3 regions of the Enterobacter hormaechei subsp. xiangfangensis genome follow, and region 2 is predicted to be linked to each of the others. Evidence: predicted binding sites of a transcription regulator. Region 2 holds the regulator's gene; each other region holds the start of a gene.

Region 1 (3,563 bases), 480 kb from region 2:
AGATCCTGACGCTGCGTTTCACCTGCGAGATGCAGCGGTAGTTCCGGCGTTTTTACCTTCACCAGCATGGCGGGTAATTTCACCGGGGCGTTACCGTCGAGCAGGTTTTTCGCCAGGAACATGGCGCTTAACTGAATCGGTTGCAGGAACGGCAGCACCTGGCCGTTAATTTCCGCGCAGTCGCCCAGGGCATAAATATCCGGCTGGGTGGTTTGCAGGTAGCTGTCCACCTTCACGCCGCGATTGATCTCTGCGCCCGCGCGGTGCGCCAGCGCGGTTTCCGGGCGCAACCCCGTCGCCGCAATTACCACATCCACTTCCACGCTGCGGTTGCGGTCGAGCGTCGCACAAATGCCGGTTTCGGTTTTGCTCAGGCTCTGCAACTGCGATTTCAGCAGCAGATGCACGCCCATGTCGGTCAGACGATGCTGTAAGCGACTGCTTACTTCTGCCGGCATCAGCGCTGACAGAATGCTGGCCGCGTGGTCAACCAGGGTGACGGATTTTCCCGCCCGGCAGAAGTCCATCGCCAGCTCGGTGCCAATCAGCCCGCCGCCGACAATCATCACCCGCGTGGCGTCGCGTAACAGGGTCTCGCTGGCCTGATACTCCTGCTGGCTGTTGAGCGTGACCATTAGTTCGCGGCCCTCAACCGGCGGCACAAACGCCGATGCCCCCGTCGCCAGCACCAGCTTGTCGTAGTGCCAGGTTTTATCTTTCGCGTTCACCACGTGGGCGTCGGCGTCGATATCAGTGACCCAGGTGTACGGAAACAGACGCAGGTTAAACTGTTCTGCAAACTCCCCCGCCGTCTGGCGGGTGAGATCGTCGGCGCGCTGATTCTGGCTAATGACGTGGCTTAAATCAGGCTTGTTGTACTCATCCATGCTGTCGGCGGCGATTAACGTCAACGGCACGTTAGCATCCTGTTTGCGGATATTTTTCACCAGCTGGCGGGCGGCAAAGCCCGAGCCGATAATGACGATGCCGTGGCTCATTTTGCCTCCGTTGCCAGTTCATCAAAGACGTCTTTCCCGAGGGAACATTCCGGGCAGAGGAAGTTGTCCGGCACCTCGCTCCATGGCGTACCCGGCGCGACATCCTGCAACGGCTCGCCCAGCTCAGGATCGTAAATCCACTGGCAGACGCTGCACTGCATGCAAGGGCCGAGGTCGGCAGCGGCAGGAGCGGCTTCTGCTACGGCTTCCGGCGCAACAGCCGCGGCGGGTGCGGTTTCCGGCAGTGGCGCAAGCGCCCACTGGCGGGCAATGTCGCGACCGTGCTGTCGACAGATTTCCAGCGCGTCGAGATCCGGACGCCATTTCGCCTTCAGGCTCAGGGACATCTCAAAACCGGCATCCTGTAAACGGGTGGAGAGACGGTCTACCGCGCCGCCGCTCCAGCCGTGTGAACCAAAGGCGCTGGCGCGTTTGTTACGGAAGCGCAGGCCGGTCATCTCTTCCACCAGTCCGGCAATTTTCGGCATCATCACGTTATTCATGGTGGAGGTACCCACCAGCACGCCTTTGGAGCGGAAGACGTTGGTCAATACCTCATTCTTATCGCTGCGCGCCACGTTGAAGATTTTCACCGCCACGTTCGGGTCAACTTCGTTGATGCCCTGGGCAATGGCGTCCGCCATCATGCGGGTGTTGTTGGACATGGTGTCGTAGAAGATCGTAATGCGGTCTTCCTGATAATCCGCCGCCCATTTCAGGTACAGTTCGACAATCTGGGTTGGATTTTCACGCCATACCACGCCGTGGGAGGTGGCAATCATATCCACCGGCAGGTTGAAGCCGAGGATCTCGGTGATTTTTGGCGTGACCAGACGGCTGAACGGGGTCAGGATGTTGGCGTAGTAGCGTTGGCACTGTTCGAACAGCTCGGTCTGATCCACTTCGTCGTTGAACAGACGTTCGTCGCAGTAGTGCTGGCCGAAGGCGTCGTTACTGAACAGCACCGCGTCACCGGTCATGTAGGTCATCATGCTGTCCGGCCAGTGCAGCATTGGGGTTTCCACGAAGATCAGCTGTTTGCCGTTGCCGATATCCAGCGTGTCGCCGGTTTTCACAGTGTGGAAGTTCCACTCCGGATGGTGGTGGTGGCCGTTGATGGAGTCAATGGCGTTAGTGGTGCAGTAGATCGGGGTATCCGGAATGTGGGACATCAGCTCGGTCAGCGCCCCGGCATGATCCTCTTCCGCGTGGTTGATGATAATGTAGTCGATCTCATTCAGATCGATTTCGCTGCGCAGGTTCTGCACGAACTCGCGGCTGAATTTGTGATCGACGGTATCGATCAGGACGTTTTTACCTTCACGAATGAGATAGCTGTTGTAGCTGCTGCCGCGCAGCGTTTTGTATTCCGTCCCGTGAAAATCACGTACTTCCCAGTCACGTTGACCCACCCAATGAATGTTATTTTTAACCAGAATAGACATAGCAACCTCAACTTAATACGGCGTTTTCAAATAAGATGACTGTCATATATCAAGTTGCGTGCCAACTTTTTAAATTATTGAAAATAATGGATTTATATTTTGATGCTCCCAAATAGGTAGTCATTTTGACTATCTTAAAAATTGTCAATATGACACTATGTATTGTCAAAATGACAGTGAGGCAGAGATGAGCTTTTCCGTAGATGTGCTGGCGAAGATCGCCATAGAACTGCAAACCGGTATTGGTCATCAGGACCGCTTTCAGCGGCTGATCTCCACGTTGCGTCACGTGCTGGATTGCGATGCCTCGGCGCTGCTGCGTTACGAAGGGCGGCAGTTTATTCCGCTGGCTATCGACGGTCTGGCGAAGGACGTACTCGGGCGGCGCTTTACCCTGGAGGGCCACCCGCGTCTGGAAACCATCGCCCGTGCGGGTGACGTGGTGCGTTTCCCGGCGGACAGCGATCTGCCCGACCCTTACGACGGCCTGATCCCCGGGCAGGAGAGCCTGAAGGTGCACGCCTGTATCGGCCTGCCGCTGTTTGCCGGGCAGAACCTGATTGGTGCGTTAACCCTCGACGGCATGTCGCCGGATCAGTTCGATACCTTCAGCGACGAAGAGCTACGGCTGATTGCTGCGCTGGCGGCCGGGGCGCTGAACAACGCCCTGCTGATAGAACAGCTGGAGAGCCAGAATATTCTTCCGGGTAGCCCGACGGCGTTTGAGCAGGTGGCACACACCGAAATGATCGGCCTTTCGCCAGGCATGGCGCAGCTCAAAAAAGAGATTGAGATTGTCGCCGCGTCTGATTTGAACGTGCTGATCTTCGGAGAGACCGGCACCGGTAAAGAGCTGGTGGCGAAAGCGATCCACGAAGCCTCGCCCCGTGCGGTGAATCCGCTGGTCTATCTCAACTGCGCGGCGCTGCCGGAAAGCGTGGCGGAAAGTGAGCTGTTCGGACACGTCAAAGGGGCCTTTACCGGGGCGATCAGCAACCGCAGCGGCAAGTTCGAAATGGCCGATAACGGCACGCTGTTCCTCGATGAAATTGGCGAACTCTCCCTTTCGCTCCAGGCCAAACTGCTGCGGGTGTTGCAGTATGGCGATATTCAACGCGTG
Region 2 (3,563 bases):
TGCGGCCAGCTCACTGATGATTTCCAGCGCACGTTTTTTGCTCTGGCAGTGAACGCCACTGCGGGTACAATCCTGGTTAAGGACATTGCTCAGTTGAAGAGCGGAATCGTTGTTTATCATAATTTCACCTAAGCGCTAACTGTACAAATGGCCTGTTGTGTTTCACAACAGGCCGTCCTGCACCCGTTAACTGCCCGGACAATTAGTGTTGTTTCAGTTTATCTTTATGTTTATTGAGCTGTCTCGCAAGCTTATCAATCAAGCCGTCGATAGCCGCGTACATGTCTTGCCCTTCCGCACTGGCATGGAGTTCCCCTCCGTTGACGTGCAGGGTCGCATCCGAGATATGCGTCACTTTCTCCACTTTCAACACAACATAGACCTGGTTGATCCTCTCGAAATACTGCTCGAGTTTCGCAAACTTAGTGTTTACAAAATCGCGTAAAGCCTCAGTAATCTCGACGTTATGTCCGGTGATATTGAGCTGCATAGTGTCTTCCTTATCGGTTGTGTCAAACCAGTTGTTTACGCTGGTTAGACGGCGGAATGGATAAAGACTCTCGATACTTCGCGACAGTACGACGTGCCACCATAATACCCTGATCGGACAGCATGGTGGTTAACTTACTGTCACTGAGTGGCTTCGCGGGGTTCTCCGCGGCGATCAACTTCTTCACCAGTGCGCGAATGGCCGTCGACGAGGCTTCGCCGCCGCCTTCGGTGTTCACGTGGCTGGAGAAGAAATACTTAAGCTCAAAAATACCGCGTGGGCTGTGCAGATACTTCTGCGTGGTCACGCGGGAAATGGTTGATTCATGCATCTCGACGGCCTGGGCTATGTCCGCCAGCACCATCGGTTTCATAAACTCTTCGCCCTGCTCAAAGAATGCCTGCTGCTGTTCGACAATACAGCGGCTGACGCGCAGCAGCGTGTCATTACGGCTCTCCAGACTCTTAATCAACCAGCGTGCTTCCTGAAGGTTGCTGCGAATGTATTGATTATCAGCGTCGTTACGGGCGCTGGTGCACATGGAGGCGTATTGCTGGTTGATTTGCAGGCGAGGAATGCTGTCGGCGTTCAGTTCAACGACCCAGCGGCCATTGTGTTTTCTCACCAGCACATCGGGAATGACATATTCCGGTTCGCTGGTCTGAATCGACTGCCCCGGACGCGGATCGAGTGACTGGATCAGATTCACCGCTTCCTTCAGCACCTCTTCTTTCAGGCGCGTGACGCGCATCAGGGTGCGGAAGTCGTGGTTCGCCAGCAGATCCAGATGATCGCTGATGATGAGCCGGGCTTCGTCAATCCACGGTGTCTCTTTAGCAAACTGCGAAAGCTGGATCAGAAGGCAGTCACGCAGATCTTTCGCGGCGACGCCAATCGGGTCGAAACGCTGAACGCGTTTCAGGACGGCTTCGATCTCTTCCAGTTCAATCTCGTCATCGCCGATGCTTTCAAGAATCTCGTCCAGCGTCACGGTCAAATAGCCCGTGTCGTCAACGGCATCGACAATCGAGGTGGCAATGGCGCGATCGGTATCGGAGAAAGGCGTCAGCTCCACCTGCCACATCAGGTAGTCCTGAAGCGATTGGGTAGTTTCGCCCTGGTAGACCGGGAGTTCATCGTCCTGGTAGTCTGCACGCGTCCCGGAAGGGGTACCCGCGGTGTAGATTTCATCCCAGCTGGCATCCAGCGGCAGTTCGTCCGGCATCTCTTTCTGTTCGAGTGCATCTACGGAGTCGAGCGTTTCTGTGTCCTGCGTCTGCTGGGCGTCTACCTCGTCATGAAGATCGGTCTGCTCCAGCAGCGGATTGCTGTCCAGCGCCTGCTGGAGCTCCTGCTGGAGTTCTAACGTGGACAGCTGCAACAGACGGATTGCCTGCTGGAGCTGCGGCGTCATGGCCAGTTGCTGGCTGAGCCGTAATTGCAAACCTTGCTTCATGTTCAGAGCGTTTTTCTCCGGTTCGGCGTGACTTAACCTCTACCCTATCAGAGTCTGAAGTCTTCCCCAAGGTACACGCGCTTAACATGCTCATCCTCGAGGATTTGCTGCGGCGTACCGTGGGCAATCAGATGGCCCTGGCTCACTATGTAGGCGCGCTCACACACCGCCAGCGTTTCACGAACGTTGTGGTCCGTGATCAGTACGCCAAGCCCGCTGTCGCGCAGGTGTTCAATGATACGTTTGATATCGATAACGGAGATGGGGTCAACGCCCGCAAACGGTTCATCCAGCAGGATAAATTTCGGGTTTGCTGCCAGCGCGCGCGCAATCTCAACGCGGCGGCGTTCACCACCGGACAGCGCCTGACCGAGGCTGTCGCGAAGGTGTTCAATATGAAACTCTTCCATCAGCTCGTTCGCACGGTCAGTGCGCTGCTCGCTGGTCAGATCGTCACGGATCTGGAGCACGGCCATCAGGTTGTCGAACACGCTTAAGCGGCGGAAGATAGACGCTTCCTGCGGCAGATAGCCGATGCCACGACGCGCGCGGGCATGCAGCGGCAGCAGGCTGATATCTTCATCATCGATAATGATGTTGCCGGCGTCACGCGGGACGATGCCCACTACCATGTAGAAGGTCGTAGTTTTACCCGCGCCGTTAGGGCCAAGCAAACCCACGATTTCGCCGGAGTTGACGGTCAGACTGACATCTTCGACGACGCGGCGGCCCTTATACGCTTTCGCGAGGTTTTTTGCAGTTAAAGTTGCCATAACGAATTAGTTACTCTTTTTCTTTGCCGGAGCCTGACCGTTGTTCTTGTCCTGCAACTGCGAAGGCACAAGCACGGTCGTGACGCGTTTGCCTTTTTCGCTGGAGGCCTGCATTTTCTGCTCTTTCACCAGATAAGTGATCTTGTCGCCTTTGATATTGCTGTCCAGCTGTTCCAGGTAAGCATTACCGGTCAGGATGACCAGATCCTTCGCCAGTTCATAGTGCATATGCGAGGCATGGCCTTTCACCGGCTTGCCGTTGTCCTGCATCTGGTAGAAGGTGGCCGGGTTGCCATAACCATCGATAATCTCTTTCCCCTGCTCGCCGCCCGGACGGGTAACGACCACTTTGTCGGCGTTGATTTTGATGGTGCCCTGGGTCACAACGACGTTGCCGGTAAAGGTGACGACGTTACCCTGCATATCCAGAGACTGGGTATCGGATTCAATATGAATCGGCTGTTCGGTGTCGCCAGTCACAGCAAGCGCGGGAAGACTGGCCGCCAGCAGCGCGCTGGCGATAACAACTTTAAGGCTGAGTTTGTTTGTTTTGAATTTCATAGGAGGTTCTAACCTTTTCAATCAGCTCGGCGTTTTTGCTGCGTAAGTTCCCGCGCATTCTTAAACCGCTGGAATTAAATGTTGTGCCATACAGGGTGACTAAATCCTGCGACGTGACATCCTGGGTGACCAGGTTGATCTGGGCGTTATCCGTCGTAATTTTTCGCAGTTGCGCGTCAGCGGTCAGGGCGTTGACTTCAACGTGACCATACAGGTAAAGCATACGGTCATTTGTCAGTTTTGCCCGGTCAGACTTGATTGACCACGTCGGCACTTTGTCCGT
Region 3 (3,563 bases), 1.3 Mb from region 2:
AGGCCAATGGCCGAGAGATAGGCGGAGATCATATACACTTCGCCGTGAGCGAAATTGATCATACCGATGATGCCGTACACCATGGTGTAGCCGATGGCGATAAGACCGTAGACCGACCCCAGCGTTAAGCCATTAATTAATTGTTGCAGAAAGAATGTACTCATGGTCGCGCACCTGAATAAAGGGTTACGCCGACAGTCAGACCTGCCGGCGCTGAGCAGATTCCGTCCCGTTATGGCACTTCTTTATATTTGCCTTTGTCATCCCACTGGTAGACCACGTAGTCAGAGACTTTGAGGTCACCTTTGCTGTCCCAGGCTTTTTTACCCATCACCGTGTCGACAGGGTTGGCCTTCAGCCACTCGCTGGCTTTTGCGGAATCCGTCCCTTTCGTGGCCTTGAATGCCGCCGCGATAGCCTGCACAGACGCGTAGGCGTAGAGGGTGTACCCTTCAGGTTCAAATTTACCGGTGCGGAATTTCTCGATGACGGCTTTTCCGTCCGGGATCAGGCGCGGATCTTTACCGAAGGTCATGTAAATACCGTTGGTGTACTGTGCCCCACCGGCGGCGGTGACCATCTCTTCATTGACGATACAGTCTCCCGAGAAGAACTTCGCCTGCACGCCCTGTTCACGCATCTGGCGAACCAGCGGGCCCGCTTCCGGGTGACAGCCCCCGAAGAACACCACGTCCGGTTTTTGTGCGCCGATTTTGGTCACCAGCGCGTTAAAGTCTTTCTCCCCGCGGGACAACCCTTCGTACATCACCTCCTTAACGCCGCGTTTCGCCAGCGCCGCTTTAGTGGCATCCGCCAGCCCCTGACCGTAGGTGTCTTTATCGTGGATGATGACCACCCGTTTGGCTTTCAGCTTATCAAGAATAAAATCGCTGGCGACCTGGCCCTGCTGGTCGTCACGTCCGCACATGCGAAATATGTCGCTCATGCCACGTTCGGTAATCAGTGGGTTCGTTGAGCCGGGAGTGATGGAGAGGATCCCGGCATCGCTATAGACCTCGGAGGCGGGCATGGTCGACGAAGAGCAGAAGTGGCCGACGACCGCTTTCACCTTATCCTGATCGACTAAGCGGTTGGCAACGGCGACGGCCTGTTTGGGCTCGCAGGCGTCGTCGCCCTGAACCAGTTTGATTTTCTCACCGTTGATCCCGCCGGCGGCGTTAATGTCTTCCGCCGCCTGCGTAGCGCCATGCCAGTATTGATCGCCGTAGGTTGCGTTCGGGCCTGTGAACGGCCCGGCCACGCCGATGACGATATCGGCCTGCGCGGAAAAGGCCGTCACCAGACAACCGGCCAGCACCAGGGAGAGGGGAGTTTTGGTAAATTTCAGCGACATTATTATGTTCCTTAGCAAAGAGGTTTTTGCACCAGGTATAAACCCGAACGCCTGATGGCATCGTAAATCCAAAAACAAGAGCGAGAACAAAATGCACTTTAGAAGCAATCTCATGCTTAATACGGCGAGGATCCCACGCACCGCGAAGCGCGCAGAACATTAAGCAAAAAGGTTGCCAGAATGGTTAATCCCTTGACCGGGTCACAACACGTTGAGTATAGAGCGCCGTTTTATGCGCCTTTGCGGGATGATATGAATTTACAGCGGAGATCACATCTCCTTAACAACAAAGCCCATAAGTTGTGCAACGGTCACGATTTGCACGTTTTTGCAGCAATAAAGACCTAAACTTCAGATAGGCACGCGCGGCGATATATGTCAGGATCGTTTTTTTTATCAGGAGTATCAGCAATGGCTGAAGGCCCATTAAATGAAAGCGAGATGGCGTGGCTGGAAGAGACATTAATCTCTTACGGTCACGACGATGCATCCGTTATTGACGTGTCCGAACTGGACGGCATGCTTACCGCAGTACTTTCCGGTCCCGTTGTGGTGGAGCCCGACACCTGGCTGGTGGCGGTCTGGGGTGGTGAGAAATATATTCCTCGCTGGAAAAACGATCGTGAGATGAACCGTTTTATCGATCTCTGCTTTAAGCACATGAACGATATTGCCGAGCGTTTGAGCGAATACCCGGATCAGTTTGAACCGCTGTTTGGCTATAACGACGTTGACGGTCAGAGCTATACCGTGGTGGAAGAGTGGTGCTATGGCTACATGCGCGGCGTGGCGCTGACGGACTGGTCATCCCTGCCGGAAGCGCTGGAAGCGGACCTGGCGGTGATTGCCCTGCACGGGACGGAAGAGAACAGCGAGAAGCTGGATGCGCTGACCGAAGAGGAGTATATGGCCAGCATCGAGAGCATTCAGCCTGCGGCGCTGCGCTTGTATAACTACTGGGTGGCTAACCCGCAGCAGCCGGAAGCGAAAAAGCCGATCGTGAACGGGTCGAAGGTGGGGCGTAACGACCCGTGCCCGTGCGGGAGTGGGAAGAAGTTTAAAAGCTGCTGCCTGCATTAAATCATTAATTACTGTGGCCTGAATGGGGCACGGGTGTTGAGTCCCCGCTAAAATCGGCGAACCGGAGACCAGATGACAAGGGCTGGACGCCATGGATGGCGGCCAGAGGCGAATCGAGACAGGATGTCGAGTTGAGCCGACCGCAGGCAGATGGTCGGGAGGTGAGCGCAGTGCGAAGCACCGATTTTCCGCGGGGCCGCGGGGATTGATAAGGGGGCCGCGGCGGCCCCCTTATCCCGTTCACATGCTGTGAAAAAATTATATTCTGTTGATCTTAAGGTGAACGGAACAGTACCTCAGGACCTGTATAAATAAGTTATCCCACTTCCGGCAGCATCCCCGCTGCAATCAAAATCTGCACCAGAATAATCGCCACACCGCACCCAAACACCACGCACAGCATTGGCGTACCGCCCGCTACGCGATACCCCTGCTGCGGATGTTGCTGGCGGCTCTTCCACGCCAGCAGGGAAGGCAGCAGCAGGGCCAGTACCGATAACGCCACGCCGGCATACCCCAGCGCCATCACAAACCCGCGCGGGTAAAAGAGCGAGAAGGCCAGCGGCGGCAGGAAGGTCATCGCCCCCGTCTGTAAGCGTCCCGCAACGGTATTGCGACGCTGGAACAGATCCGCCATATAGTCAAACAGACCAAGCGCCACGCCGAGGAAGGAGGTTGCCAGCGCCAGGTCTGCAAACAGATGTACCGCCAGCTCCACGTGTGAAGAGGCCACCACGTTACGCAGGGCAACCAGGAATCCATTCAGACCAGAATGCTCTGCCATCAGGCCGATAAAGGTATTGGAATCAATACTGCCCAGCGTCACCAGCTGCCAGAACAGGTAAGCAATCAACGGAATGGCGCTGCCGATAACAAAGACGCGGCGTAGCTTGCGAATATCACCGTTCATATAGCTCACGATGCTCGGTACGCTGCCGTGAAAACCGAAGGAGGTGAAAATAACCGGGATGGCCGAAAGCGCCAGACCTTTCTCCAGCGGGAGGGAGAGCAGGTTAATCTTGTGAACATGCGGTGCCAGCAGCACCAGCATCACAACAAGGAAAAGAATTTTGGCGCTGAACAAAAAACGGTTAAACAGATCGACCAGCGATGTGCCCGCACAAACCAC

The links. Region 2 encodes sigma-54, which starts transcription at its own class of promoters, with help from an activator protein. Its sites were predicted from a motif close to GTTGGCACANNTTTCGCTNT; they were not measured.
Region 1: the regulator sigma-54 is predicted to act here: its motif matches at 2,490-2,509, upstream of norV (anaerobic nitric oxide reductase flavorubredoxin).
Region 3: the regulator sigma-54 is predicted to act here: its motif matches at 1,515-1,534, upstream of BFV63_RS13665 (branched-chain amino acid ABC transporter substrate-binding protein).

What each region holds. Positions count from the first base shown of each region.
Region 1 covers NZ_CP017183.1:3,615,144-3,618,706, reverse strand. Annotated here, with positions in the region: gene norW (NADH:flavorubredoxin reductase NorW) at 1-998, opposite strand, end outside; gene norV (anaerobic nitric oxide reductase flavorubredoxin) at 995-2,443, opposite strand; gene norR (nitric oxide reductase transcriptional regulator NorR) at 2,631-3,563, shown strand, end outside.
Region 2 covers NZ_CP017183.1:4,093,240-4,096,802, reverse strand. Annotated here, with positions in the region: gene ptsN (PTS IIA-like nitrogen regulatory protein PtsN) at 1-120, opposite strand, end outside; gene hpf (ribosome hibernation promoting factor) at 203-490, opposite strand; gene rpoN (RNA polymerase factor sigma-54) at 513-1,946, opposite strand; gene lptB (LPS export ABC transporter ATP-binding protein) at 1,994-2,719, opposite strand; gene lptA (lipopolysaccharide ABC transporter substrate-binding protein LptA) at 2,726-3,280, opposite strand; gene lptC (LPS export ABC transporter periplasmic protein LptC) at 3,249-3,563, opposite strand, start outside.
Region 3 covers NZ_CP017183.1:2,839,552-2,843,114, reverse strand. Annotated here, with positions in the region: gene BFV63_RS13670 (ABC transporter permease subunit) at 1-164, opposite strand, end outside; gene BFV63_RS13665 (branched-chain amino acid ABC transporter substrate-binding protein) at 233-1,354, opposite strand; gene BFV63_RS13660 (YecA/YgfB family protein) at 1,766-2,434, shown strand; gene tyrP (tyrosine transporter TyrP) at 2,751-3,563, opposite strand, start outside.